DNA from 4 places in the Streptomyces sp. NBC_01471 genome. Region 2 is predicted to be linked to each of the others. Evidence: riboswitches for the same ligand, from Rfam matches in the RefSeq annotation. Region 2 holds a riboswitch; each other region holds the start of a gene.
What was found. Region 2 has a riboswitch for cobalamin ahead of metE (5-methyltetrahydropteroyltriglutamate--homocysteine S-methyltransferase). Riboswitches for the same ligand answer to the same signal wherever they lie in the genome.
Positions count from the first base shown of each region.

Region 1: another riboswitch for cobalamin. It lies ahead of OG285_RS03660 (CbtB-domain containing protein); the one in region 2 lies ahead of metE (5-methyltetrahydropteroyltriglutamate--homocysteine S-methyltransferase).
Region 3: another riboswitch for cobalamin. It lies ahead of OG285_RS26165 (prenyltransferase/squalene oxidase repeat-containing protein); the one in region 2 lies ahead of metE (5-methyltetrahydropteroyltriglutamate--homocysteine S-methyltransferase).
Region 4: another riboswitch for cobalamin. It lies ahead of cobN (cobaltochelatase subunit CobN); the one in region 2 lies ahead of metE (5-methyltetrahydropteroyltriglutamate--homocysteine S-methyltransferase).

Region 1 is NZ_CP109450.1:840,053-846,989, reverse strand. Features, by position in the region: gene OG285_RS03685 (sensor histidine kinase) at 1-643, opposite strand, end outside; gene OG285_RS03680 (response regulator transcription factor) at 630-1,355, opposite strand; gene OG285_RS03675 (HD domain-containing protein) at 1,415-1,933, shown strand; gene OG285_RS03670 (alkaline phosphatase family protein) at 2,043-3,470, opposite strand; gene OG285_RS03665 (CbtA family protein) at 3,829-4,596, opposite strand; gene OG285_RS03660 (CbtB-domain containing protein) at 4,623-4,847, opposite strand; adenosylcobalamin (AdoCbl) riboswitch at 4,851-4,995, opposite strand; partial or broken gene OG285_RS03655 (histidine phosphatase family protein) at 5,210-5,472, shown strand; gene OG285_RS03650 (hypothetical protein) at 5,681-5,824, opposite strand; gene OG285_RS03645 (histidine phosphatase family protein) at 5,823-6,446, shown strand; gene OG285_RS03640 (DUF2127 domain-containing protein) at 6,436-6,937, opposite strand, start outside.
Region 2 is NZ_CP109450.1:385,014-391,950, forward strand. Features, by position in the region: gene OG285_RS01610 (amino acid adenylation domain-containing protein) at 1-193, shown strand, start outside; gene OG285_RS01615 (LLM class F420-dependent oxidoreductase) at 465-1,289, shown strand; gene OG285_RS01620 (TIGR03668 family PPOX class F420-dependent oxidoreductase) at 1,289-1,720, shown strand; gene OG285_RS01625 (SAM-dependent methyltransferase) at 1,990-2,823, shown strand; gene OG285_RS01630 (hypothetical protein) at 2,876-3,403, opposite strand; cobalamin riboswitch at 3,748-3,972, shown strand; gene metE (5-methyltetrahydropteroyltriglutamate--homocysteine S-methyltransferase) at 4,133-6,457, shown strand; gene OG285_RS01640 (aldo/keto reductase) at 6,546-6,937, opposite strand, start outside.
Region 3 is NZ_CP109450.1:5,839,137-5,846,073, forward strand. Features, by position in the region: gene OG285_RS26160 (SCO2322 family protein) at 1-100, opposite strand, end outside; gene OG285_RS26165 (prenyltransferase/squalene oxidase repeat-containing protein) at 100-1,305, opposite strand; cobalamin riboswitch at 1,420-1,546, opposite strand; gene OG285_RS26170 (flotillin family protein) at 1,693-2,877, opposite strand; gene OG285_RS26175 (hypothetical protein) at 2,889-3,149, opposite strand; gene OG285_RS26180 (MBL fold metallo-hydrolase) at 3,345-4,391, opposite strand; gene OG285_RS26185 (aldehyde dehydrogenase) at 4,594-6,069, shown strand; gene OG285_RS26190 (ferredoxin) at 6,069-6,302, shown strand; gene OG285_RS26195 (TetR family transcriptional regulator) at 6,330-6,937, opposite strand, start outside.
Region 4 is NZ_CP109450.1:7,793,445-7,800,381, forward strand. Features, by position in the region: gene OG285_RS35260 (cobalt-precorrin-5B (C(1))-methyltransferase) at 1-738, opposite strand, end outside; gene OG285_RS35265 (cobalt-precorrin-6A reductase) at 750-1,490, shown strand; gene OG285_RS35270 (precorrin-2 C(20)-methyltransferase) at 1,527-3,026, opposite strand; gene OG285_RS35275 (precorrin-8X methylmutase) at 3,035-3,661, opposite strand; gene cobG (precorrin-3B synthase) at 3,681-5,000, opposite strand; cobalamin riboswitch at 5,108-5,258, shown strand; gene cobN (cobaltochelatase subunit CobN) at 5,295-6,937, shown strand, end outside.

The DNA.
Region 1 (6,937 bases), 460 kb from region 2:
GGATACGGGGGCGGCCACTCGGCCCCTCCACCACGTCCGACGCGATCCCGAGGCTGCCGAGGCAGGCCACGGCGTGGTCGGCGGCGTGTCTGAGCGTCCTGCGCTCCGGCGCGGGCAGCCGGAACGGCCCGACGGCCCGTGGATCGATCCGGTCGGCCGAGGTGTCGTTCTTGGTGGCACTCCGCGCAGCCAGCGTGGTGTCCATGGAGAGCGGGTCGACGACCGCTGAAACCTGGGGTGGCAGCGCCGGGGGCTGCTTCTGGGTCGCGGAGTCGGCGACGAGTTGGTGGTTCTCGGTGGTCAGGGCGATCCGCCGGCCGGACTGCCGGGCCAGGTCGCGCACCGTCGCCTCGACGCCGTCCCAGCGGGGATGCGCGGCCGCGTAGCCGAGCAGGGTGTTGTAGATGCGGGTGTCGGCGGTGAGGTTCTGGCCCTGCTCCTGCTTGATCGCACCGGATGTGGTCTGTGCGGCGAGCCAGGCGGTCGCCATCACCGAGCACGCTGCCACCAGCGCCGACACCGCCAGGAGCCGGCCGAGCAGACTCTTGCGCAGCGGCAGCCGGATCCGCCGTACAAGCTCCGGCTGCCCCACGGGACCGGAAGGCCCCGACGGCTGCCGGCTCCGCCTCTTACTGCGACGCAAGGTGGGCGCCCTTCGCCGGATCGGTCAGTTTGTAGCCGACACCGAACACGGTGAGCAGCCGGGCCGGTCTGCGCGGGGCCGTCTCGATCTTCTTGCGCAGGTTCATGACGTGTACGTCGACCGTGCGGTTGCTGATGTACCGGTCGAAGCCGTGCAGTTCGGCCAGCAGCTGCTGCCGGGTGAAGACCCGGTCGGGCTCGGCGGCCATCGCGGCCAGCACCCGGAACTCGCCCGGCGTGCAGTCGACCTCCCGGCCGCCGACCGACACCGAGTGCCGCGCCGGGTCGATGACCAGCGCGCCCACCGACAGCAGCGGATCGGCGGCGGGCGCCGCACCCCCGGACCGCTGCGAGCGGCGGAGCAGGGTGCGGACCCGCGCCATCAGCTCCCTTGGGCTGTAGGGCTTGGTCATGTAGTCGTCGGCGCCCAGATCGAGCCCGAGCAGCAGATCGTCCTCGGTGGTACGGGCCGTCAGCATCAGCACCGGCAGCTCCCGTGACTCCGCGCGCAGCACCCGTACGACGTCCAGGCCGTCGGCGCGCGGCATCATCACATCCAGGACCAGGAGGTCCGGTGTCCTCTGCCGTACCTCCTCCAGAGCAGCGAGGCCGTCACCCACGACGGTGACCGCGTGCCCTTCGCGTTCGAGGTATCGGCGTACCAGCTCGGCCTGTTTCTCGTCGTCTTCAGCGACGATGACATGTGCGCACACGTCGCTGATCGTAGATGAGTTCGGAAACCCCCGACGGCCGCCGCCTACCATGGGGCCGCATGGGGAACTGGGAGAGGGCCGGACAGCCGGCCCGGGACGTACCGGCCGCGCTGTCCTCCGTTTCGGGGGAGCCGGGCGGCCGCCTGAGCCTGCCCGAGGTAGAGGCGCTCGCCCGCCGGGTGCACGCCGAGCAGACCGACAAGGCGGGGCAGCCGTACACCGTGCACCTGGCGGCGGTCGCGGAGGGAGTCGCGGTACGGGGCGGCACCGACGACCAGATCGCCGCGGCCTGGCTGCACGACTCGGTCGAGGACGACGCGCTGAGCGCGGACTGGCTGGAGGGGGCGCCGCTGCCGCGCGGTGTCAAGGACATGGTGTTCGCCATGACCAAGCGGACGGGGGAGAGCCCGGAGGCTTACGCGGCCCGGATCCTCGCGGTGCCGGGGGCGCTGCTGATCAAGGAAGCCGACCTCGCCCACAACGCCGACCCGCGGCGGCTGTCCGTACTGGACGCACCGACCAGGGAACGCCTCACGGCCAAGTACGCGCGGATGCGGGAGTTGTTGGGGCTCGGCTGACTCCACCCCGGTCCGCCCAGCTGCCATGGCCGGGGTGGGCCCCCGCCCATGGCCCGAGCGACGGAACACCTGCGGGCAGAACGCCCGCAGGCGCCACAGCCGGCGGGGCTCAGGTACGCGGCCGGTGCCCCCGTTCCTGTCGTGGGAAGCTCTGGTCGGCGCCCGGCAGTGTCGGCTTCGGGAGCGTGGCCACCTCCTCCTTTGCCTGCTCCAGCTGTTCAGCCGTGTCCTCCGGCAGGTGCGGCGGGCGGCGGTGGGCGTCGGAGAAGCGGAAGGCCGAGGTCAGATCGCCGAAGGTGCGGCGGCGCCACTGGGTGATGTTGGGTTCCCGTACCCCAGTGAACCGCTCCAGGAACTGGAGCGCCGACGTGTGGTCGAAGCGCTCGCCCGCGACCCAGCCACCCACGGTCCAGGGCGACACGATGATCGCGGGGACCCGGAAGCCGCCGCCGATCGGCAGCCCCTGGACGAACTCGTCCGCCGTGCCGGGCTTCGGGGTGGGGGGCGCCACGTGGTCGAACAGGCCGTCGTTCTCGTCGTAGTTGAGGATGAAGGCGGTCTTCGCCCACACCTTCGGATTGGACGCGATGGCCTCGATCTTCTGAGCCACGAAGTCCGCGCCCGCCGCCGGCAGGTAGTCCGGGTGTTCGGACTGGTAGCTCGTTGGCATGATCCAGGAGACGGCAGGCAGCCGGTCGTTGCGGGCGTCGTCCTCGAACGTGCCTTCCGGCTGCGGGCGCACTCCGCGTTCGTACAGCTCGTCACCGGGCTTGGCGTCCTTGAAGGACTGGAAGTTCTCCAGCATGTTGCACCCGTAGTCGTCGTCCTGCTGGTAGACCTTCCAGCTGACGCCCGCCGCCTGCAGCCGCTCCGCGTAGGTCGTCCAGCGGTACGGCGTGGGGGCGGTGTTGTTCAGGATCGGGCCGCCCTGGGTCCCGTTCGGGTCGAGTGTGCCCGTCATCCAGTACAGCCGGTTCGGCCAGGTGGGCCCGAACACCGAGCAGAAGTAGTTGTCGCAGATGGTGAAGGTCTCCGCCAGCGCGAACTGGAAGGGAATGTCCTCCCGCGTGTAGTAGCCCATGACGTAGGGGCCGTTGAGCCCGTCGGCCTTGCGGTGGGCGGGGAGCCACTGGTCCATCCGGCCGCCGTTCCACGCCTCGTGCTGTACGGACCAGGCGTGGCTGGTGGACGGGATGGCCTGGGCGCTCGACGTGTGCGTGTCCAGGTGGAACGGGAGCAGATAGCCCTTCGGATTCACGGTGTCGGGCTGGTAGAAGACCGGCTTGCCGTTGGCCAGCTTCTGCGCCTGTGGATCGCTGAAGCCGCGTACGCCGGACAGTGTGCCGAAGTAGTGGTCGAACGAGCGGTTCTCCTGCATCAGCATGACGACGTGTTCGATGTCGCGCAGGGAGCCGTGGCGCGGCGGCCCGGCCGCGACCGCCTTCTGCACGCTGGGCGGAAGCAGCGACAGTGCGGCCGCACCGCCGACCGCGCCTGCCGCTGAGCCAAGGAGTCTGCGTCGCGTCAACTCGGCCATGAACATCCCCTTCTCAAGCTCGGACGGGCCCCTTTCAGGGCCCTCCGGAAACTCTTGCGGGCAGCCGGTGAGGAGCAGAGGGGTGAAACGGTGAACACGTGGACAATGAGTGGCAAGGGGTTGGCCAAGCCAGAACCTTGTGTTCGCACACGGACGGATCCCGCCCGGATGTGGTCCGGGCGGGATCCGTGGTCTCCGGGATACGGAGGCGAAGCCGTCAGTGCATCAGCGTGCCAGTGGGGGAGGCCGGTGCCGGTCGGCAGCTCGTGGTGCACGCGCTGCCGGTGGTGCCCGCCACGGCAGTTGACGCACGCACAGCTGTGGGTGCGCCCACAGCCGGTGGCGCACGCGCAGTTGGTCAGCTGACGGGGGCCGTCGTCCGCGCCGTCGTGCCGTCCGCGTCGTGTGCCGGAGCTGTCCGCGGCAGGAGATGACGCTCGGCGAGGTGGCCGAAGATCATGCCGAACCCGGTCCACAGGGTGAGCTGGATGGCGAGTGCCGAGAGCCGGAACTGCCAGAGCAGAGTGGCCGGGAAGTCCTTGGGCACCTCGTTGATGGCGGGCAGGAACTCATAGGCGAGTCCGACCACCACGAGGAAAGCGGCGCCCGCCGACACAGTGGCGTTCCAGTTGCCCAGCCGGGGCGCGAGCCGCTTGCCGAGGATCACGGCGGCGACGGCGAGCAGCACGCTGAGGACCATCATCAGGAAGTACAGCGTGGTGCGTTTGCCGATGGTGCCGGGGTCGCCGACGGACGGCGGGTTGGCCGGGTACTTGAGGAACGGCACGACGTACACGGCGATCAGGGCGCCGGCCGACACCAGCACGGCTGTCGCCCGGGGGCCGAACCTGCCGGTACGGCCGAGTGCGAAGCAGAACGCGAGGGCGGCGATGCCGCCGACCGCGACGCCGAAGACGAGCACACCGGTGGCCAGGCCGGCTGTCGACTGGAGGGAGCGGCTGACCACCTCCATCTCGTGCTCGTGGCTGTGCGCGTCCTCGAAGGCGATGGCCGAGTCCACCCGCGGCTCACCGAGCAGATAGGCGACGACCAGCGCCAGCACACCGGCGGCGAGGCCGGCCAGCATGCCGCGGACGAGCAGGGCGCGTATGGATATGGAGTTCATGAGAGAGGTCCCCTGGACGTCAGCGGTCAGTGGCAGGGGAAGCCGAGAAGGTGACGCCCGTCATGGACCCACTCGTGCACATCCGTCCCGGAGACGAGCGAGGTGGCGCCCTGTTCGGCGCCGACGAAGTACAGCAGGATGAGCATGAGGATCCCGAAGAAGACCGCCCAGGGGGCGATGGCCTTGAGGGAGAGAGGAGCGATCGCCGGAGTGGCGGGGGCGCTCGGGGTGGGGGCAAGGGAGTTTGCCATGGCAGAACCTCCTGGGGAACACGCGTCCCGATCGTGGTGCCTGAGACGAAGGTGCTGGGTCTGACTTCCCGCAGAACGGGTTCACAGTGGCGCGACCGTGCCGGATTCCCACCGGACTTCCATCACACCCTCGTCATGTTCATGTGGACCGTACCGCTTGCCGGGCCGGCTCCGCTACGGTGCCGGTCGGCCGGACGGCCCGTCACACCCCGTGCCCGCCGCCCCCAACTCACGTGATCCGCTTGCCCTGCCGAGCGGACGGACACCGCGACGGGGACAGCGATGACGGTACGCGTGATGTTGATCTCACCTGCCCACAGCGCCGCACTGCGCGAAGCGCGCTTCGACGGCGAGGGGCCGCGGATCCCGCCGCGGCGCCGCACGGTGGTGAGTCCCTGCACGCGCTCCGCGAGCGGACGGGCACCTGGCTGGAAGGGCCGGCCGGCGGGGGCGGCCGGGGGCTGGCAGTGGCCGGTCCCGCCGTGGTGCGGGCCGCCGTACCGCAGGTGCCGGCCCTCCCCGGCGAGGTGCTCTGGCGGCTGGACGCGGCACCGTGACGCTGACCGAGCTGAGCGGCAGGGCCGGACGGTGGAACCTGCGCATCGGACGGCCGCTGGAACCGTGACCCGGGATGCGCGCCCGCAGCCGGTGCGCTCCGCTGGGAGGCACGCGACCGGACTGGACAGCACCGGACTGGCCGACCGGGCTGGACAGCGTCGGACCGGACAGCACCGGACTGGCACAGCACCGGACCGGCACAGCACCGGACCGGACCGGGCCGGACTGCACCGGAGGAGCTGGACCCGGGCGTACCGCGGGCAGTGCGCCGAGCATCACAGCCCGCGGGCCCGCTCTGCGGGAATCTTCGCTGGTCGTGACAGGCTGAAGCCCTTGTACAACATCAACACCGACGTCACCCCCGGCACCGGCATCACACCGGCTTCGAGGTGACAGACGCGAAAGGGCAGGGCGGTCATGGGAGAGCTGATTCTCGTACGGCACGGTGAGACCAGCTGGAGCCGCACCGGGAAACACACCAGCTGGACGGATCTGCCGCTGACGGCGTCCGGCGAGGAGCAGGCCCGCAAGGTCGCACCACTGCTGGCCCAGCGGCGCATCGCGCTCACCCTGACCAGCACGCTGACCCGGGCCAGGCGGACCGCCGAGCTGGCCGGGCTGGTGCCCGCCCACACCGACGCCGACCTGCACGAGTGGGACTACGGGGCGTACGAGGGCATCACCAGCGCGGAGATCCACCGGGACCGGCCCGACTGGGACCTGTGGACCGACGGAGTGGCCGAGGGGCCGCCCGAGCACCCCGGTGAGACCCCGCAGCAGGTCGGTGAGCGCGCCGACCGCGTCCTGAAGCGGGTCGACGTGGCGCTGCGCGACGCCGACCTCGACGGCGAGGGCGGAGACGTCGTCCTGGTCGCGCACGCCCACTTCCTGCGGGTGCTGACCGCGCGCCGCCTCGGCCTGCCGCCCTCCGCCGGAGCGCTCTTCCGGCTGGACACCGCATCCGTGAGCCGGATCGGCACGGAGCACGGCCGGCCCGCCCTCGCCGTGTGGAACCAGGTCCCGCAGCCCGTCAGCGGCTGACGGGCACCGTCCCGGCCGTCGTCTCGACCTCCAGCAGCGAGGCGCTCTGCCGCTCGGCCTCGAAGGCCGCGTGCCCGCCGCGCAGGCCGAACAGGCGCTTGCCGAGCAGGATGTAGAGCACCGCCAGGATGTTGATCGCCAGCGTGGCGATCTTCAGCCAGCTGACCTTCTCGGTGAGTTCGTAGACCTCCAGCGGCAGGAACACCGCGGTGGCGATGACGGTGAGATACTCGGCCCAGCGCTTCGCGCGCCACAGCCCGACACCCTCGATGATCTCGATCAGCGCGTAGACGACCAGCAGCGCGGCCACGAGCACCAGCGTGGAGTGCTTGTAGCCGAAGGTCTTCTGGATGGTGCCGACCACCGGCGAGTTGTCCAGGTCGTAGTGGAAGTGACGGAACACCGGACGCAGCACGTCCAGATTCTCGTCGAAGAGCCGGCGCACCGCGTCCTGGCTGTTGCTGAACTTCCACACGGCCACGGCCGCCAGC
Region 2 (6,937 bases):
ACGCCGGCCCGGCGGGCCGGACAGCGGTGTACGGCACGCTGCGGACATCTTCGATTCACCGGCCACGGACCGCGCTGCGGCCGAGGCGGGGGTGCGGCGGCCCGAACTGACGGAGGAGACGCTGCGGACGTATCTGACGTACTTCATCAGGACCGGATTCCTTCCGGCTCCCGGAGCACGCGTCGGCCGCTGAAGCACATCCGGTGGACCGGTCCGCTGCGAGGGCACCTCGTGTCCGCGCAGCGGACCGGCGTACGGAGTCCCACGAGATGCTGTACGGGACGCTCCTGGGTCGGGCTGCCGCCAAGCGCGTCGACCGTGCCCCGGGTCCGGCGCGCCACATGCCTGCCGGCCTGCACCGGCGCGGACAATGGACGGCGGCCGGACCACCGGCAGTGACCCGGCCTCGGGCGACCGGGCCGGCGGGCCGGAGCCCGCCGGAAGACCAGCGACGAAGGAGCCGTATGAAGTTCGGGATCTCCACCTTCATCACCGACCGGAGCATCCGGCCGGCTCCCCTCGGGCGGGCCGTCGAGGAGCGCGGATTCGACTCGCTGTTCATCGCCGAGCACAGCCACATCCCGGTGGACCGCCGTTCGCCCTACCCCGGCGGCGGCGACCTGCCGGACATCTACTACCGCACGCTCGACCCCTTCGTGGCACTGACCGCCGTCGCCACCGTCACCGAACGCCTCCTGGTGGGCACCGGTATCGCCCTGGTCTCGCAGCGCGACCCGATCCACACCGCCAAGGGCATCGCCTCACTCGACCTGGTCTCCGAAGGCCGGGCCGTCTTCGGTGTGGGCGTCGGCTGGAACCGTGAGGAGATGGCCAACCACGGCACCGACGCCGCCACCCGGGGCCGGCTCGTCGACGAGCGGCTGCGCGCGATCATCGCGCTGTGGACCATGGAGAAGGCCGAATTCCACGGCGAGTTCGTCGATTTTGACCCGGTCTACTCCTGGCCCAAGCCCGTGCAGCGGCCGTATCCGCCGATCTACGTGGGTGGCGGCCGGGGTGCCTTCCCCAGGGTCGCCGAACTCGGTGACGCCTGGCTCGCCAACAGTGTCCCGCCCGAGGCACTGCGACCGCAGATCGAGGAGGTGCGCGCCGCAGCGGGCCGCGAGGTCCCGGTGACGGTCTACGCGGTGCCCGACACCCCCGGATCAATCGAGGAGTACGCGGAACTCGGCGTGGAGCGGGTGCTGTTCTCCCTGCCGTCCGATCCCGAGCCCGGCGCCCTGGCACAGCTCGACCGGCTCGCCGAGGCCGCGGAGCGCTTCCGCTGATGCCCCGCCTGACCAGGTCGGAGGCGCGTGAGCGGTTCGCGGCGTCCCGGGTCGCCCGCCTGGCGACCGCCGACGCGGCGGGGCGCCCGCACCTGGTGCCGGTGGTCTTCACGGTGGCCGGCGAGACGCTGGTCATGGCCGTCGACCACAAGCCCAAGCGGTCCCCCCACCTCAAACGGCTGGCCAACATCCGCGCCAATCCCGAGGTCTGCCTGCTCACCGACTCCTACCGGGAGGACTGGGACCAGTTGTGGTGGGCCCGCGCGGACGGGCAGGCCCGGGTGCTCCCACCCGCCGCGCAGTCCGCCGACGCGGCGCACTACGCGGCGCTGCTCGCCGAGAAGTACCCACAGCAGTACGCGGGACGCCCGCCGGCCGGTGAGGTGGTGGAGGTCGCGGTCACCGGCTGGACGGGGTGGCGGGCCACGTAACACCGGGCCGGTCCCACGACGACGAGCGGGAAGAGCACCACTACCGGGCTCGTGAGTGAAACCCCACGTCACCCTCGAAGGACTTCCGCGCTTCCCCCCGCCAGCAACCGTGGGGACATGCGGGCCCGGTTCCCCTATGTCGCCCGAGCGGGGCCGGGTGCCGTGCGCCTCGGCTGCCGGCGTTGGACATGCTGATCGATCAAGTTCACTATCGTCCACAAGCGTTGTGACCTGAGGGAGAGATTTCGTTGTCGTCACCGGACGAGTGGATGAACCGTGCGGACGCACGTGCGCCGATCGACTTGCGTACCGACAGGGCGCATCCAGCACGTATCTACGATGTATTTCTGGGCGGCAAGACGAACTATCCCGCCGACCGGGCCATGGCCGCGACGGTGGCGGAGAAGATGCCGTCCGTGCAGCTGGCCGCGCGGACCAACCGGGAGTTCGTCCTGCGTGCCGTGCGATACCTCGTCGGCGAGGCGGGGATCCGGCAGTTTCTCGACATAGGCACCGGTATACCGACCTCGCCCAACCTGCACGAGGTCGCGCAGGAGGCAGCACCGGAATCCCGCGTCGTGTACGCGGACAACGATCCGATCGTCCTCGCGCACTCACGTGCCTTGCACGTGAGCAGTCCCGCCGGCCGCACCGCTTACATCCAGGCCGACTTCACCGATCCGGACACCATTCTCGGGTCAGCGGAACTGCGCGACACTCTCGACCTCGGGCAGCCGGTCGCCCTGACGATGGGTCTGCTGCTGCACTGGATCGACCCGAAGGACGAGCCGCATGCCGTCGTCCGGCGTCTGATGGACGTGCTGCCCGCAGGCAGCTGTCTGGTGATATCCGTGTTCGCGAGGGAACTCGCAGGAGGTTCCGCCACTCTGCAGGACGATTTCGCAGCCGAGGGCACGGCCCTGCGGCCCCTCACCAGGGACGAGACGCTCCGGTTCTTCGACGGCACCGACCTGATCGATCCAGGGCTGGTCGCGCCCCATCAGTGGCGGCCCAGGACGGACACGCCGGACATCGGCAGCCCGGACGCCGGGCCCGGCGCCGCCTCAACCCCGATCTGGGCAGGCGTCGGAGTGAAGAGGTAGTGCCGGTCGCCCCGTCGGACGGGTGACCCGCTCGCCCGCGGGCGGGGCGGCCTCAGCTGTCGCAGGTCCCCCGGTCCGCGGCCTCAAGGGCGAAGTCGGACACGAGGTTCTGCTCGTCCACGGCGAAGCGGTAGCGCTCGGCCGGGGTACCGCCGGGGACGGGCGTCTCGAAGATGTAGTCGCCGACCTTCGTCAGCCGGGGGTAGGCGGCCTTGACCCTGGCCAGGCCGGTGCCCATGGTGATTCCCTCGGGTGTGCGGATCAGGTTCGTCCCGGTGATCACCACCACGCCCTTGCGGGGCTCGACGAAGACGCCGCCGCCGAGGTTCGGCTTGCCCTCGCTGGGAGCGAGGCGGTAGAAGTCGCACCCGGGGGATGTCTGCTTGTTCACCAGCAGACCGGTCTTCTCCGCATCGCGTTCGGACTGTCCGAGCTGAATGCCCTTGTAACCGTTCGGACCGAGGACACCACCGGGATCCCTGGGAACGCCCGTCGCGGCCGTGGCCGTGGCGGTGCCGAGCGTTCCGAGCAGCAGCAGTCCGGCTGACACCGCGGTCGCGGTCCTGGTGAGGCGTTTCATCGTGAGAGCTCCGTCCGTCTCGGGGCGTGGACCGTACTGTCTGCACGGCCGGGTCGCCCTGGGTCGCCGGCGGCCCGGGCCGGAAGGCAGTCCGGGGCAGGGCGCACGGCGGATAGCACCTGCCCAGTATCATCCCGAATGATCACGGGATAGGCGCATGTGAGCCATCCAGCCGCCATGGCACGGCCGATGGCGTGGACCGAACGGTTGACGGAAGCCGGCGATCCGGCCCGGCACGAGCCCCGCTCCGCTGCGGCGGACCAGGATGTACGCGGTCGTCCTCCGTGTCTCACGTCACCGTCCGCAATGTGGGCGGACGCCTCCGCGGAAGGACGTCTCCCTCTAGGCTGGCTGGTGCAACTGGTTCGCCCCGTCCGCCAGACGGGATGCGTCGTAAGAGGGAACCCGGTGGAAATCCGGGACTGCCCCGCAGCGGTAAGTGGGAACGACCGCCGTCATACGCACTGGGCCCGGCCGGGCCTGGGAAGCGACGGCCAGTAGAGGGAAACCCTTTCCGAGGGTGACCGCGCCCGCAAGTCCGAAGACCTGCCCGTTGCCCGTGCGCGACCGATCGCGTACGGACATCCCGGTGACCTCGTGGGCGGGTCGGCGCGTATACCGGCGGACGACCGTGCCTCGTGGCACGCGTGGACCGTCCGGTTCGTCACCCCTTCGCGTTCGCGTCCCGTCACCGGGATCTCAAGGAGTCATCTCGCGAAGGAGATTTCCGTGACAGCGAAGTCCGCAGCCGCGGCAGCACGGGCCACCGTGTACGGCTACCCCCGCCAGGGCCCGAACCGGGAACTGAAGAAAGCCATCGAGGGCTACTGGAAGGGCCGCACCAGCGCCGACGAACTGCGCGAGACCGCCGCAGGTCTGCGCCGGTCGAACTGGCAGCGCCTGGCGGAGTCCGGCATCCACGAGGTGCCCACCGGTGACTTCTCGTACTACGACCACGTGCTGGACACCAGTGTCATGGTCGGCGCGGTCCCGGAGCGGCACCGCGGGGCCGTCGAAACCGACGCGCTCGACGGTTACTTCGCGATGGCACGCGGCACCCAGGACGTGGCGCCCCTCGAAATGACCAAGTGGTTCGACACCAACTATCACTACCTGGTGCCCGAACTGGGCCCGGACACGGTGTTCACCACCGACTCCACCAAGCAGACCGGGGAGCTCAGGGAGGCGACCGCACTCGGCCTCACCGCCCGTCCCGTACTCGTAGGCCCGGTCACCTATCTGCTGCTGGCCAAGCCGGCGCCGGGCGTCGCGGCGGACTTCGAACCGCTGACCCTGCTGGACCGGCTGCTGCCCGTCTACGCCGAGGTCCTCGCCGATCTGCGTGCGGCAGGCGCGGAGTGGGTCCAGCTGGACGAGCCGGCTCTCGTCCAGGACCGCACCCCCGCCGATCTGAACGCCGCCGCACGCGCCTACCGTGAACTGGGCTCGCTGACCGACCGTCCCAAGCTGCTGGTCGCGTCCTACTTCGACCGGCTCGGCGACGCGCTTCCCGTCCTGGCCAAGGCCCCGGTGGAAGGCCTGGCGCTCGATTTCACCGAAGCTGCGGCGGCCAATCTCGGCGCGCTGGCCGCGATCGGCGGACTCCCCGGCAAGCGCCTTGTCGCCGGTGTGGTCAACGGGCGCAATATCTGGGCCAACGACCTGGAGAAGTCGCTCGCCACGCTGGGAACCCTGCTGGGGCTGGCCGACCGGGTGGACGTATCCGCCTCCTGCTCGCTCCTCCACGTGCCGCTCGACGCATCCGCCGAACGGGACGTCGACCCGCAGATCCTGCGCTGGCTCGCCTTCGCCCGGCAGAAGACCGCGGAGATCGCGACCCTCGCCAAGGGGCTCACCCAGGGGACCGGTGCCATCGCGGCCGAACTGGCCGCCAACCGCGCCGACCTGGCCTCCCGGGCAGGCTCGGCGATCACCCGCGACCCCGCCGTACGGGCCAGGGCCGCCGCAGTGACGGACGCCGACGCGCGCCGCTCCCAGCCCTACTCCGTGCGGGCCGCGGCGCAGCGCGCCCATCTCGGGCTGCCGCTCCTGCCGACCACCACCATCGGCTCGTTCCCGCAGACCACAGAGCTGCGCACGGCCCGCGCGGACCTGCGGGCCCGGCGTATCGATGCCGCCGGGTACGAGGAGCGCGTCAGGGCCGAGATCCAGCAAGTGATCGCCTTCCAGGAGAAGGCGGGGCTCGACGTCCTGGTGCACGGTGAGCCCGAGCGCAACGACATGGTGCAGTACTTCGCCGAGCAGCTCACCGGCTATCTGGCCACCCAGCAGGGCTGGGTCCAGTCGTACGGGACCCGCTACGTCCGCCCGCCGATCCTCGCGGGCGACATCTCCCGGCCGGAGCCGATGACGGTGCGCTGGACCACGTACGCCAACTCCCTGACCGACCGCCCGGTCAAGGGCATGCTCACCGGGCCCGTCACCATGCTCGCCTGGTCCTTCGTCCGTGACGACCAGCCGCTCGGCGACACCGCACGCCAGGTCGCACTCGCCCTGCGCGACGAGGTCAACGACCTGGAGTCGGCAGGGACCTCGGTCATCCAGGTCGACGAACCCGCCCTGCGCGAGACACTGCCGCTGCGCGTCGCCGACCGCGCCGCGTACCTGGACTGGGCCACCGAGTCCTTCCGGCTCACCACGAGCGGCGTCCGGTCCGACACCCAGATCCACACCCACATGTGCTACGCGGAATTCGGCGACATCGTCCAGGCCATCGACGACCTCGACGCCGACGTCATCAGCCTCGAAGCGGCCCGCTCCCACATGCAGGTCGCCCGCGAACTCGCCGAGCACGGCTACCCGCGCGAAGCCGGACCCGGCGTGTACGACATCCACTCCCCGCGCGTGCCGGGTACGGAGGAAGCGGCAGCACTCCTCCGCAAGGGACTTGAGGCCATCCCGGCCGAACGGCTGTGGGTCAACCCCGACTGCGGCCTGAAGACCCGCGGCTGGCCCGAGACCCGCGCCTCCCTGGAGAACCTCGTCGCCGCCGCCCGCGAGGTCCGCTCCGAACTGGCCGCCGGGGACGCCTGACCGGTGGACGGGGCCGGGCCGGACACCTTGCGGTCCGGCCCGGCCCCGCAGAACCGACACGTGTGCTGCTCCCCGGAGCCGTCCCCGCTCAGGCGGCGGAACGCTCGACGGCCGGGCGGCGGCGCAGGGCGGGCTGCTCGACGGCGGGCGGGTTGTAGATCATGTCCAGCGTTCCGACGTCGGTGCCCGGCGGCACGATGGCGTCGATCCGGTCGAGGACGTCGTCGCTCAGGATCGTCTCCGCGCCCGCGAGCAGGTCGTCCAGGTGGTTCATGGTGCGCGGGCCGATGATCGCGGAGGTGACGCCGGGGTGGGCGATCGCGAAGGCCGTCGCCAGATGCGTCAGCGGCATCCCGGCCTCCTCGGCGACCGGGATGAGCTGCTCGACGACGTCGAGCCGCCGCTCGTCGAGCAGGTGCTTGAAGCCGAAGCCGGACCGGTGGGTGTCGGCCTGCTTCCCCTTGCGGTAGCGGCCGGTGA
Region 3 (6,937 bases), 5.5 Mb from region 2:
CCCCGAGCGCCGTGAGCGCCGCGCCCACCGCGACGGCCAGGGCGACCAGCCGTACGGAACCTGACCGCACGCGGTGCGTGGGGAGTGTCGGGCGGCGCATCAGGCCTGCCGCTTCCTGCCGCGCGTGCTGAGCAGGAAGCCGATCCCGATCCCGGCGACCAGACCGACACCGACGATCCACCAGACGCTGACGCCCGAGCTGTCGCTGTCCTTCTTCGAGTCGGCCGCCTTCGCCGAGGACGCGGGGGCGGGGCCGGTCGCGTTGAGCTGCTTGACCAGGTCCGCGCCGCCGAAGTCGTGCGGGTCGACCCCGTTCGCCCGGGCCGCGAAGATCAGCTGGGCGTATGCGGCGGGGCCGCTCTGCCGGGCCCATCCCGCCGCGTGCTGCTCCAGCCACGCGAGCGGCTGCCTGGCCTGCGCGGTGAGGCCGTCGGCGCCGAGCGCGGTCACCGCGTCGGCGGTGTTGCCGTAGTCGGGCTGGTCCTCGGCGCCCGGCATCGCGGACTTGAGATAGGCCTTCCCCGCGGTCGCCCCGGCGAGGTAGGTGGCGCCGTTGTGCGCGGCCTGGGCGGGCGAAGAGGCGTTCAGGCAGCCGGTGCCGCCGACGTCCTTGCCGCCGGGGCGCGGTGCCAGGCCGGAGCCCAGGGTGCCCAGCACGGCGGCGCCCGTCGCGTCGGCGTTCGCGAACAGCTTCCCCGACTTCTTGTCGGGCTGGTACGCGAAGCCGCCGCCGCCCTCCTTGGCGTCGCACGGGAGCGAGAGCGAGACCAGCATCTTCTCCGCCTTCGCCGTCGGCTCCCCGGCCGCGGCGAGCGCGCCGATCACCACCGACGTGGAGTTCGCGTCGCTCGCGCCGCCCGGGTTGTAGCTCCAGCCGCCGTCCTTGCCCGCCACCGACTTCAGCCAGCCGGCGCCCTTCTTCACGGCGGCGTCGTGCCCGCCGAGCGCCTTCAGCGCCTGGACGGCGGCCGCGGTGGCGTTGGTGTCCAGGAGTTCCTTCCCGTCGCACGGCTTCGTCACGTCGGCGCGGAAGGAGGTGAAGGCGCCGTCGGCGCACTGCTGGCCGGTCAGCCAGTCGACGGCCTTCGCGGCGGGGCGGACCCCGGTGGCGTCCTGCGCGATCAGCGCGAGGGACTGCCGCCAGACCCCGTCGTACTTGGGGTCCGTCTTGCCGTACAGGCCGGAGGGGAGCACCGGGGACGCCGAGGCCGACGGCGAGGCGGAGTCGGCGAAGGCCGTCGGGGCAGCGGCCGCGCAGAGTATGGCGGATGCGGCCAGCGCGGTGGCGCTGCGGCGAAGGGTCATGGCGGGCGGGGCCTCTCCTGCGGGGAAGCCGGGACACGGGCCCACTCAGGCACCGGGGCTCCGGCTCCGTATACCTCGACGGTGCCGGCCACCGGAGGCTTCCGGTGGCACGAGCCGGTCACTTCCGTACAGGGCGGTCCGGCTCACCACCGGAGGTGGTTACGGTTGCGGGGTCAGCGCCGGGATTGCACCGGCTTCTCCCCGTGCGGGTGTGATGACGACCTTCCCACTGTACCGGCCACGCCGGGAGCGGCTCCGGGGGCGGGGCACGGCCGCACCTCCGGGCACGACGACGGACGGCAACGGACGGCGGCGCACCACTGGATCCGGTGCGCCGCCGTCCGTTGCCGCTCCGTACGGCCCGGGCCGCAGGGTCCTGCCGGTCGCCTACTTGATGTCGATCGGGCCGTTGTCGCCGTTGTCGTTGCCGGACTTCCCGCCGAGGTAGCGCTGGATCTCCGCGCCCCGGCCGCCCTGGTGGGCGTCGTCGTCCTGCGCGCCCAGGTTCTTCCGTACCGAGTCGAGGATCGTCAGACCCTGGCCCACCAGACCGGCCGCGATCTCGCCCAGGCCGTCCGCGCCGTTGAGCACGTTGACATTGGCGCCCGCGAGACCGGACGCGGCCTCCTTGACGATCTGCGGGAGCTGGTCGATCAGCATCCGGTCGAGCGCCACCCGGTCGTAGGAGGCGGCCGCCGCGGCCTGGATCTTCATCCGCTCGGCCTCGGCCACGGCCAGCACCCTGATCCGCTCCGCGTCCGCCTCGGCGGGCTTCACGATCTCGGCGACGAGCTGCTGCTGGCGCAACTGGGCGGCGCGCTCGGCCAGTTCGGTCTGGGCCGCGAGCACCTCCTGCTGCGCGTGCGCCTGGGCCAGCGGACCCGCCTGGGCTGCCTCGGCCTGCGCCCGGTCCACCTCGGCCGAGTACTGCGCCTGCACGACGGCGGTCTGCCGCGCGTACTCGGCCTGGTTACGGGTGGCTTCCTGCTGCGCCTCGACGGAAGCCTGGGTGGCCTGGGCCTGGGCGATCTGCGCCTGCCGCTGGATGGCCGCCGTGTGCGGGGCGGACATCGCCGAGATGTAGCCGGTCTCGCCGTCGTCGATGGACTGGATCTGGAGCGAGTCCACGATCAGGCCGATCTTGGCCATCTCCGTCTTGGAGGTCTCCAGCACCTCGGTGGCGAGCTTCTGGCGCTCGGTGACGATCTCCTCGACGGTCATCGAGCCGATGATCGACCGCAGATGGCCGGAGAAGATCCGGCCGGTCAGTACCGACATCTGGTCCTGGTCGGAGAGGAAGCGCTGGCCGGCGTTGACGATGCTCTCGGTGTCGTTGCCGACCTTGAACGCGATGACGGCCCGCACGGTCAGCACGATGCCCTGCCGCGTCACGCAGGTCTCGGCGACCTCCGCCTCGCACATCGCGAGCGTCAGGAAGCGGGTCTTGCGGAAGACCGGAAGTACGAACTTGCCGTGGCCGGTCACGACCCTGAAGGGTGCACCGCCCAGACCACGCCTGCCTCCGGAGATGAGCATGGCCTCATCCGGCGCTGGAACGCGATAACCCAACATCCTTGGTCTCCTTAGTCGGTGTCGCCGGGGTCGAGGGTCAGCGCATCCAGCGGATCCACGGGATCGGCCCACTCGATGACGTCGACCTGGCGAGTACCACGGGATTCGATCACGAGCACTGTCGCCCCGTACGACAAGGGCTCTTCGGACCAGGCGAGAAAGGCTTCCCAGCCGCCTCTGACCTGGACCAGAACCTCACCGGGGCCGGCGGATCCGCGCGTGGCAAGGATCAGCTTCCCCGTGCAGCCGATCACAGCCTCGTCCGGCGCCATCGGCGGCCGCCCCCCTCGTGATGTGCGGTACTGAATGCATGACCCTAACGCTACTCCGACCAGCGGACTATCCTCCGCTGGTCCTGAGTTCGGCCGCGGCCGGGACGCGGATGACGGCCCCCCGGCCGACCGTCATCCGGGGCGGTCGCCCGCCCTCTCGTGCCGTGCCGGAAGGACCGGGAGGGATGTTCCCTGCTATACCGCCACATAGGTGACGGGATCGCTGCCGGTGAGGGCTTCCGCGCGCCCCAGTTTCACCAGCCGCCGCAGATGGGCCTCGGCCTCCGAGACCGCGATGTTGCGCGAGCCGTGCGGAATCTGCTCCCACGGGCGGTTCCACTCCATCCGCTCGGCGATCTGCCAGGGGGTGAGCGGCCGGGCCAGCAGGGTCAGCAGGTCCCGGAGCCGGTCCTCGTGGTGGGCGAGCAACTCCCTTACCCGGCCCGCCGCGTCGGTGAAGGCGTACTGATGGGCGGGGAGCACCTCGGCGGGGGCCAGCCGGCCGATCCGCTCCAGTGAGTCCAGATAGTCGCCGAGGGGATCCCCCCGGTCGGTGACCGCGGCGTCGTCCGGGTCCTCGTAGAGCCCGATGTGCGGGGTGATGCCCGGCAGCAGATGGTCCCCCGAGAAGAGCCGCCCGTTGCCGGGGCGGTTCGCCGGGTGTTCCTCGTCCAGGTGGAGGCAGACATGGCCCGGGGTGTGGCCGGGTGTCCAGATGGCGCGGAGCCTGCGGCCGGGCAGCGGAAGCAGGTCGCCGGGGACGATCTCCCGGTCGGGAACGGCGGCCCGCAGCCCCGGGAGCGTCCGCGTCCGGCCGGACGCGCGGGCCCGGCGCAGCGGCGCGATGTGCTCGTCGGGCGCCCCGGCGGCGGCGAGTTTCCGGGTGAGGTACTCCAGCCAGACCGCCGGTTCGGTGTCCCGGCTTCGCTTGACGATCTCGGTGTCGGCGGCGTGCATCGCGAGCCAGGCCCCGGACGCCTCGCGCACCTGGCCGGAGAGGCCGTGGTGGTCGGGGTGGTGGTGGGTGATCAGGACGCCGTGGATGTCCGTGACGGAGAGGGAGAGGTCCGCCAGGCCCGCGGCCAGCGCGTCCCAGGACGTGGGGTCGTCCCAGCCGGTGTCGATCAGTACGGGGCCGCGGTCCGTCTCGACGACGTGGACCAGGGTGTGGCCCAGGGGATTGTCGGGGATCGGGACCTCGATGGACCAGACGCCCCCGCCGTGCTCGGTCACCTGCGCCATGGCGTCCTCAACTTTCGTCCGGGGCACGGCCTTTGGGCCGCGGTCTTGCTCGCGCGGCCCACTATAACTAGAACCGGTTCCAATAGCCCCGCCGGTCCGGCCCGGGTGGCCCTGGCGGCCCCCGGGGGTTCCGGATGCGAAGTAGAACTGGTATCAGTTTCTGATACAGCGTCAGAAAGTGTCCCCCGGGAGGCAGTCAGTCATGACCGAGCTTGTGGAACACCGACAGCTCTTCATCGGCGGGGAGTGGGCGCAACCACTCGGCACCGACGTCATCGAAGTCGTCTCGCCCCACACCGAGCAGGTCATCGGGCGCGTACCGCACGCCTGCGAGGCCGATGTGGACCGCGCTGTCGCCGTGGCGCGGCAGGCGTTCGACGAGGGCCCCTGGCCCCGGATGTCACTGGACGAGCGGATCGAGGTGATCACCCGGATCAAGGACGCGTTCGCCGTGCGGTACGAGGAGATCGCCCGCGTCATCAGCTCGCAGAACGGCACCCCGTACACCTCCAGCGTCATGGTGCAGGCGCTCGCCGCGATGATGGTGTGGGAGGCGGCGATCACGACCGCCCGCGCCTTCCCGTACGAGGAGAGCCGGGACGGTGTCCTCGGCAAGCTGCTCGTACGGCGTGAGCCGGTCGGGGTGGTGGCCGCGGTGGTGCCGTGGAACGTCCCGCAGTTCACGGCCGCCGCCAAGCTCGCCCCCGCGCTGCTCGCCGGCTGCCCCGCGATCCTGAAGGTCTCGCCGGAGACCCCGCTGGACGCCTATGTGCTCGCCGACATCGTCTGTGAGGCCGGGCTGCCGAAGGGGGTGCTGTCGATCCTCCCGGCCGACCGCGAGGTGAGCGAGTACCTGGTCGGCCACCCCGGCGTCGACAAGGTGTCCTTCACCGGATCGGTCGCCGCGGGCAAGCGCGTGATGGAGGTCGCGGCGCGCAATCTGACCCGGGTGACCCTGGAGCTGGGCGGCAAGTCGGCGGCGATCATCCTGCCCGACGCGGACCTGGAGTCGGCGGTCGCGGGCATCGTGCCGTTCGCCTGGATGATCAACGGGCAGGCGTGTGTCGCCCAGACCCGGATCCTGGTCCCGCGCAGCCGGTACGACGAGATCGCCGAGGCGTTCGCCGCGGCGGCGGGCGCGCTCAAGGTCGGCGACCCGCTGGACCCGGCGACCGAGGTCGGCCCACTGGTGGCGCGCCGCCAGCAGCAGCGCTCACTGGACTACATCCGCATCGGCCAGGACGAGGGCGCCAAGATCCTCACCGGCGGCGGCCGCCCGGCGGCCCCCGGCGGCGGCTGGTACGTCGAGCCGACGCTCTTCGGCGATGTCGACAACTCGATGCGGATCGCCCGCGAGGAGATCTTCGGTCCGGTGATCTGCCTGCTGCCCTACGGCGACGAGGAGGAGGCCGTGAAGATCGCCAACGACTCCGAGTACGGGCTCAGCGGCAGTGTGTGGACGGCGGACGTCGAGCACGGTATAGAGATCGCGCGCCGGGTCAGGACGGGCACGTACAGCGTGAACACCTTCAGCCTGGACATGCTCGGGCCGTTCGGCGGCTACAAGAACTCCGGAGTGGGCCGGGAGTTCGGGCCCGAGGGGTACGGCGAGTACTTCGAGCACAAGATGATCCACCTCCCCGCCGGGTACGAACCGGCCCCGGGCGAGGCGGAGTAATGGGGGACCGCTGGCACGTGGAGGTCGACCGGTCCGTCTGCATCGGCTCCGGGATGTGTGTGAACCACGCACCGGACGGCTTCGCACTCGACTCGGCGCGCCAGTCCCACCCGCGGTCGCCGGAGACCGATGCCGGCGAGAAGGTGCTGGCCGCGGCCGAGGGCTGCCCGGTCGAGGCCATCATCATCACCTTGCTGGAGAGCGGCGAGACGGTCTTCCCGCCCGACGAGTAGCGCTTGTGGAGACGGTCCGAGCAGCCCTCAGGGCGCCGCGGTCCGGTCCGGGCCGCTGTCCGGGCCGCCGTCCGGGCCGGTCAGGTCGATCAGCCGGCAGACCGTTTCGATGTCGATCTTCACCTGGGCGATCGAGGCCCGCCCGGACAGCCAGGTGATCAGCGCGGAGTGCCAGGTGTGCTCGATGACCCGGACGGCCGAGAGCTGCTCGGGCGTGGGGTGCTCCAGGCCCATCGCGTCCAGGATGATCGCCGTCGTCAGACGGGAGACGGTGTCCACCTCGGGGCTGACGCTCCGGTCGGCGAAGGTCAGCGCCCGCACCATCGCGTCCGCCAGATGCGGCTCGCGCTGGAGCGCGCGGAAGGCACCCATCAGCGTCGACGCGACGCGCTCGGCGGGGGTGTCGCCGGCGGGAGGCCGCTTGCGGAGGGCGGTGTGCAGGTGCTGGAGCTGGTCCTGCATGGTGGCGACCAGCAGATGGATCTTGGAGGGGAAGTACCGGTAGAGCGTGCCGAGCGCCACCGACGAGTCCTCGGCGACCTCACGCATCTGCACCGCCTCGAAGCCGCCGCGGCTGGCCAGCTGGGCGCTCGCGTGCAGAATCCTGCGGCGGCGCGCCTCCTGCCGCTCCGTCA
Region 4 (6,937 bases), 7.4 Mb from region 2:
GAAGTCCCCCATGTCGAGCAGGGCGTCCTCGGGGAGCCCGTACTCGGCGACGACGGTCCGCTCCGACGTGGACCCGGTGCATCCGGCCAGATGCGTACGCCCGGCAGCCCGCGCCACATCGACGCCGCGCCGGATCGAGTCGATCCAGGCCGAGCAGGAGTAGGGCACCACAACGCCCGTCGTCCCCAGGATGGACAGGCCGCCCAGGATGCCCAGCCGGGGATTCCAGGTGGAGCGGGCGATCTCCTCGCCGTGGTCGACAGCGACCGTGAGTTCGGCGTCCGCGCCCGCGCCGTGGCGCTCGGCGACGCGGGCGATGTGCTCGCGCATCATCTGGCGCGGCACCGGATTGACGGCGGGCTCGCCCACATCGAGCGGCAGCCCCGGGCGGGTGACCGTGCCGACACCCGGGCCCGCCTTGAACACGACCCCCGAGCCCGGCGGCAGCCGCCGGACGGTGACCCGGACCAGCGCGCCATGGGTGACGTCCGGATCGTCGCCCGCGTCCTTGACCACCCCCGCCGTCGCCCGCCCTTCGCCCAGCTCCTCGACCGCCAGCGCGAACGAGGGCGTCTGCCCCTTGGGCAGGGTGACCGTCACCGGGTCCGGGAACTCGCCGCTCAGCAGCGCGGTGTAGGCGGCCGTCGCGGCAGCGGTCGCGCAGGCGCCGGTCGTCCAGCCGGGCCGCAGCCCGGTGTGCTTGAGTTGGGCGCTGCGGCCACCACTCCCCTCAGCCACGAAAGGCTCCGATGCACGTACTGATACTCGGCGGCACGACCGAGGCCCGGCGGGTCGCCGCGGACCTGCACCCCGGGGTCCGCGTCACCAGTTCCCTGGCCGGACGGGTCGCACGGCCCGTGCTGCCGCCCGGCGAGGTCCGTATCGGCGGGTTCGGCGGAGCCGGGGGACTGGCGCAGTGGCTGCGCGAGCACGAGGTCGACGCGCTCATCGACGCGACCCATCCTTTCGCCGGAACCATCAGTTTCAACGCGGCTTCGGCCGCTGCCACCGCCCATGTTCCCCTGCTCGCCCTGCGCAGACCCGGGTGGGTGGCCGGAGACGCCGACGACTGGCACCCCGCGGACTCGCTCGAACAGGCCGCCGCCATGCTCCCGGCGCTGGGACACCGGATCTTCCTCACCACCGGGCGGATGGGCCTCGCCGCGTTCGCGGCCCTCGACGGACTCTGGTTCCTGGTGCGGTCGGTCGACGCTCCGCTTCCGCCGCACCCGCTGCACATGGAGACACTGCTCGACCGCGGACCCTTCGCCCTGGACGGCGAGCGGGCGCTGCTGCGCGACCACCGGATCGACGTGCTGGTCACCAAGGACAGCGGAGGACCGGCCACCGCCGCCAAGCTCACCGCGGCACGGGAGGCCGGTCTCCCGGTGGTCGTCGTCCGCCGCCCCGCCGTTCCCGAAGGCGTACAGGTCGCGGGGACCCCCGGGGAAGCCGCCCGCTGGGTACGGGACCTGCGCGATACGGCCTGACCCCTGCCGCCGCGAGCCCCGCCGGAACCCACCCCGTCACCCCTCGGGGTAGCTCCGGGGGGTCCAGACGATCTCCTCACCGTCGCCCCGCCGCACGGTCCGCGTCCGGGAGGAGCCGACGAGCAGGATCGTGCGCATGTCGACCTCGGCCGGATCGAGGGCTGCGAGGGGTACGATCCGCACGCTCTCGCCCGGTCCGCCGATGTCCCGGCCCAGCACCACGGGCGTGTCCGGCGAGCGGTATTCGAGAAGCAGGTCACGAGCCTTGCCGACCTGCCATGTCCGGCTGCGGGAGCCGGGGTTGTACAGCGCGAGCACCAGGTCGGCCGCGGCCGCGCCGCGCAGCCGCTCCTCGATCACCTCCCACGGCTTGAGCCGGTCCGAGAGCGAGATCGTGGCGTAGTCGTGGCCGAGCGGCGCACCGGCCCGGGCGGCGGCCGCGTTGGCGGCGGTCACCCCGGGCAGCACCCGCACCGGGACATCGCGGTACGCGTCCTGGGCGGCGACCTCCAGTACGGCGGTGGCCATGGCGAACACACCGGGATCACCGCCGGACACCACGGCGACCTTCCGGCCGCGCCCGGCCAGGTCGAGAGCGAACTCGGCGCGCTCCGACTCCACCTTGTTGTCGGAGCCGTGCCGCCGCTGGCCGGGCCTGACCGGGACCCGGTCCAGATACGTGGTGTAGCCGACCAGGTCGTCCGCGGCCGCCAGCGCGCCCCGGGTCTCCGGGGTCAGCCAGAGCGGGCCCGCGGGGCCGGTGCCGACCACGACGACGTCACCGTGCTCGCGTACCGGCTCGGGCGCGCCGACGCGGCTCGGCAGCACCGCCACCGAGAAGTACGGCACCGATCCGGCTTCCACGTCCGCCAGTTCGCCGGTCCGCTCGCCCGGCATCGTGGCGCGCTCCACGTAGCGGGCCTCGGCCATCCGCCCCGACCGCTCGACCGCCCGGTGCACTGCCGGGAAGGTGCGGCCCAGTTTCATGACCACCGCGGAGTCCGTCGACGCCAGCCGGGCCGTCAGCTCCTCCTCGGGCAGCGTGCCCGGCAGGATCGTCAGCACCTCCTCGCCCTCGACGAGCGGCGCACCGAGCCGGGCGGCGGCCGCGCTAACCGAGGTCACCCCCGGGATCACCTCGGTCGGATAACGGTCCGCCAGCCGCTTGTGCATGTGCATGTACGAGCCGTAGAAGAGCGGATCGCCCTCGGCGAGCACTGCCACGGTGCGGCCCGCGTCGAGATGGGCCGCCAGCCGGGCGGCCGCCTCGGCGTAGAACTCCTCCATCGCGCCCCGGTACCCGCCGGGGTGGTCGGTGGTCTCCGTGGTGACCGGGTAGACCAGCGCCTCCTCGATGTGGTCGGCGCGGATGTGCCCGGCGGCGATGGACCGGGCTATGGACCGGCCGTGCCGGGCGCTGTGGAAGGCGACGACCTGCGCCTGGGCGATGACCTCCACGGCGCGTACGGTCATCAGCGACGGGTCACCGGGGCCGAGCCCGACCCCGTACAGCCGCCCGGTGTTCTGCTTGCTCATGCTGGTGTTCATTCCTCTTCGCTCGCGATGGCGTTGACCGCGGCCGCCGCGATGGCACTGCCCCCGCGGCGCCCGCGCACCACCAGGTGGTCGAGACCGTGGACGCTGTCGGCCAGCGCGTCCTTGGACTCGGCCGCGCCGACGAAGCCGACGGGCATCCCGATGACCGCCGCCGGGCGCGGAGCGCCGTCGCGGACCATCTCAAGCAGCCGGAACAGCGCGGTCGGCGCGTTGCCCACGGCCACCACGGCGCCCTCCATGCGGTCGCGCCACAGCTCCAGGGCCGCGGCGGTACGCGTCGTGCCGAGCTCCGCCGCGAGACCGGGCACGGACGGGTCGGACAGCGTGCACACCACCTCGTTGCCGGCGGGCAGCCGCTTGCGGGTCACCCCGCTGGCGACCATCGCCACGTCGCACAGCACGGGGGCGCCGGCGCGCAGCGCCTCGCGGGCGCGCGCCACCACCTGCGGCGTGTAGGCGAGATCGCGCACCAGGTCGACCATGCCGCAGGCGTGGATCATCCGGACGGCGACCTGGCTGACATCGGCGGGAAGCTCCGAGAGGTCCGCCTCTGCGCGGATGGTCGCAAAGGACTGGCGGTATATCGCCGGGCCGTCCTTCTCGTAGTCGAACACTGTCTTCTCGCTCATTTCGTCACTGCGTGAGGGGCGTGGTCCGGGCTTCCGCCACGGTGGCGGCGAACTCTGAGGGGTCGTTCATGGTCTCGCGCAGCCGTTCACCGCGTACGGAGACCTCGTAACCGGCGTCCGTGGCGACCACGTCCACCCAGTCGCCGTGGGGGTGGCCGCAGCGCCGTGCGCACCCCGACCAGTACACGGGCAGGCCGTGACCGGTGCCGGGGGCCGGTGCGGCGTCGGCGCGCACATCGGCCAGGGACTTCGCGCAGCCGGGGCGCCCGATGCACGCCCCGACCCCGTGCCAGGGGGAGTCCGGTCCCGTGATCAGTCCCGCGGCCGACAGTCCGGCGAGCCGGGCCTCAGCGGTGTCCGGTCCGAGACCGGGGAGCACCACACCCCGCCACGGGGTCAGCCGGAGCTCGCCGCTGCCGTCGTGCTGCGCCGTGTCGGTCAGCAGGCGCCACTGGGCGGAGGTGATGAGGCCGAGCGGCGCCCCGACGGAGAGCGCCGTCCGTCCGTCCGGGGCCGGCACCGGACCGGGCGCGGGCCCGGCTCCGGACGTCAGCCGTTCCGCCCGGTCCCGGGCAGCGGCCGGGATGCCGGCGGCTGCCAGCCGCTCCGCGACCGCGCGGACGAACGCCGCCGGTCCGCCGGGCAGTTCCGCCACGCGCCAGGCGCCGGTTCCGGCGGCACGGGCTGTGCTCAGGAAGGTCTCGGCCGCCAGCAGCGCACAGCGGGCCGCGTGTTCGGCCGGCACCGCCAGCGTCTCCCGCGCATCGCCGGCGCACAGCAGCGCACCGGCGCCCGAAGAAGCGATCAACGTCACATCCGCGCCGAGCCCGGCCACGTCACCGCGGCCGTCGTCGAGCGCGAACAGGAACCTGCCCGACAGCTCCGCGGCCGCCTCGCAGCCACAGAGTAGTGCGTCCAACTCCCGCGCCCAGCGCTGGACATCGGCCGCTCCCCGCCCGTCGAGGCCGGACAGCGGGGAGGCCACGACATTGCGGGCCCGCTCATGGCGTACCGAGGGCAGCAGCCCGGCGCCCGCGAACACCTCGGCGAGCTCCTGGCCCCGGTCCGGGGCCAGCCCGCGCAGCTGCACATTGCCGCGCGACGTCAGATGCAGCGCCCCGTCGCCCAGCCGCCGCGCCACGTCCAGCAGCGTCCCGGCCTGCGAAACCGTCAGTACGCCCGCCGGGATCCTGACCCGCGCCAGCGCGCCGTCGGCCGCCGTGTGCAGGCGCAGGCTGCCCGGACACGCGTCACCGCGGTCACGGCGGGCGGCCGGCTCCCGTGGAGGCGGAGGTGCGGAGGAGAGGGGCATGGCGGCGAGCATACCGACCAGTCCGCAAGGCCCATGTCCTGCACCGATGCGACGGCTCGTAAGGACCGGGTGCGCCGCGGGCGGACCCGGTGGCCCACTGCCGGTCGCCCGTCAAGGTCGTTACTATGCTTGGCGACGGGCCGTTCGGCCCGCAATCGCCTAGACGGCGACAGGGGAGGAAGCCCGGTGAGATTCCGGCGCGGTCCCGCCACTGTGAGCCCGGCTTCCGAGCCGGGTGAGCCAGGAACTCCCGCCGTCCTGACCACCGCCCGGGGCGTGGACACCCCGAGGAAGGCCTGACGCCGCATGCTCCTGCTCCTGTCGACGTCCGACACCGACCTGCTCAGCGCCCGTGCCGCTGACGGCCCGGTGGCTTACCGCTTCGCCAACCCGGCCCGCCTCCAGCTCACCGACCTGCCCGCGCTCCTCGAAGGCGCCGACCTGGTCGTGGTACGCCTCCTCGGCGGCATCCGCGCCTGGCAGGAGGGCCTCGACCTGCTCCTGGCGGACGGGCGCCCGGTCGTCGTCCTCACCGGCGAGCAGGCCCCCGACGCCCAGTTGATGGAGGCGTCGACCGTCCCGGTCGGAATCGCCGCCGAGGCCCATGCCTATTTGGCACACGGCGGGCCCGCCAACCTCGACCAGCTCGCCCGTTTCCTCTCCGACACCGTGCTCCTCACCGGCCACGGCTTCGAGCCCCCGGCGCCCGCGCCCAGCTGGGGCCCGCTGGACCGCACCGCCCGCACCACGGACGGGCCGACTGTCGCGGTGCTCTACTACCGGGCCCACCACATGAGCGGCAACACCGCCTTCGTGGCCGCCCTCTGCGAGGCCGTCGAGGACACCGGGGGCCGGGCCCTGCCGCTCTACGTCGCCTCGCTGCGCGCCCCCGAGCCGGAGCTGATCGAAACGCTGCGCGCGGCGGACGTCATCGTGACCACCGTCCTGGCCGCCGGCGGAACGAAGCCCGCCCAGGCCTCCGCCGGGGGCGACGACGAGTCCTGGGACGCGGGCGCCCTCACCGCCCTGGACGTCCCCATCCTCCAGGCGCTCTGCCTCACGGGTTCACGGGCCGTCTGGGAGGAGAACGACGAGGGCGTGTCGCCGCTGGACGCGGCCAGCCAGATCGCCGTACCCGAGTTCGACGGCCGGCTGATCACGGTGCCCTTCTCCTTCAAGGAGATCGACCAGGACGGGCTCCCCGCCTATGTCGTCGACCCCGAACGGGCCGCCCGCGTCGCCGGGATCGCCGTGCGCCACGCGCGGCTGCGGCACATAGCCCCCGCCGACAAACGCCTGGCCCTGGTGCTCTCCGCGTACCCCACCAAGCACTCCAGGATCGGCAACGCCGTCGGCCTGGACACCCCCGCGAGCGCCGTCGCCCTGCTGCGCCGGCTCCGCGACCAGGGGTACGACTTCGGTCCGCGGGACGTCCCCGGTCTCGCCTCCGGTGACGGCGACGAACTGATCCGCGCGCTGATCGAGGCCGGCGGCCACGACCAGGAGTGGCTCACCGATGAGCAGCTCGCCCGGAACCCCGTCCGTATCCCCGCCGCCGACTACCGGCGCTGGTACGCCACGCTCCCCGCCGGACTCCGTGCGAACGTGGAGGAGCACTGGGGCCCGGCGCCCGGCGAGATGTTCCTCGACCGCAGCCGCAACCCCGAGGGCGACATCGTGCTCGCCGCCCTGCGCCACGGCAATCTGCTGGTCCTCATCCAGCCGCCGCGCGGATTCGGCGAGAACCCCATCGCGATCTACCACGACCCCGATCTGCCGCCCTCGCACCACTACTTGGCCGCGTACCGCTGGATCGCCGCCTCCGCGGACGACGGCGGCTTCGGCGCGGACGCCATGATCCACCTCGGCAAGCACGGAAACCTGGAGTGGCTGCCCGGCAAGAACGCGGGCCTTTCCGCCGCGTGCGGTCCCGACGCGGCCCTGGGTGA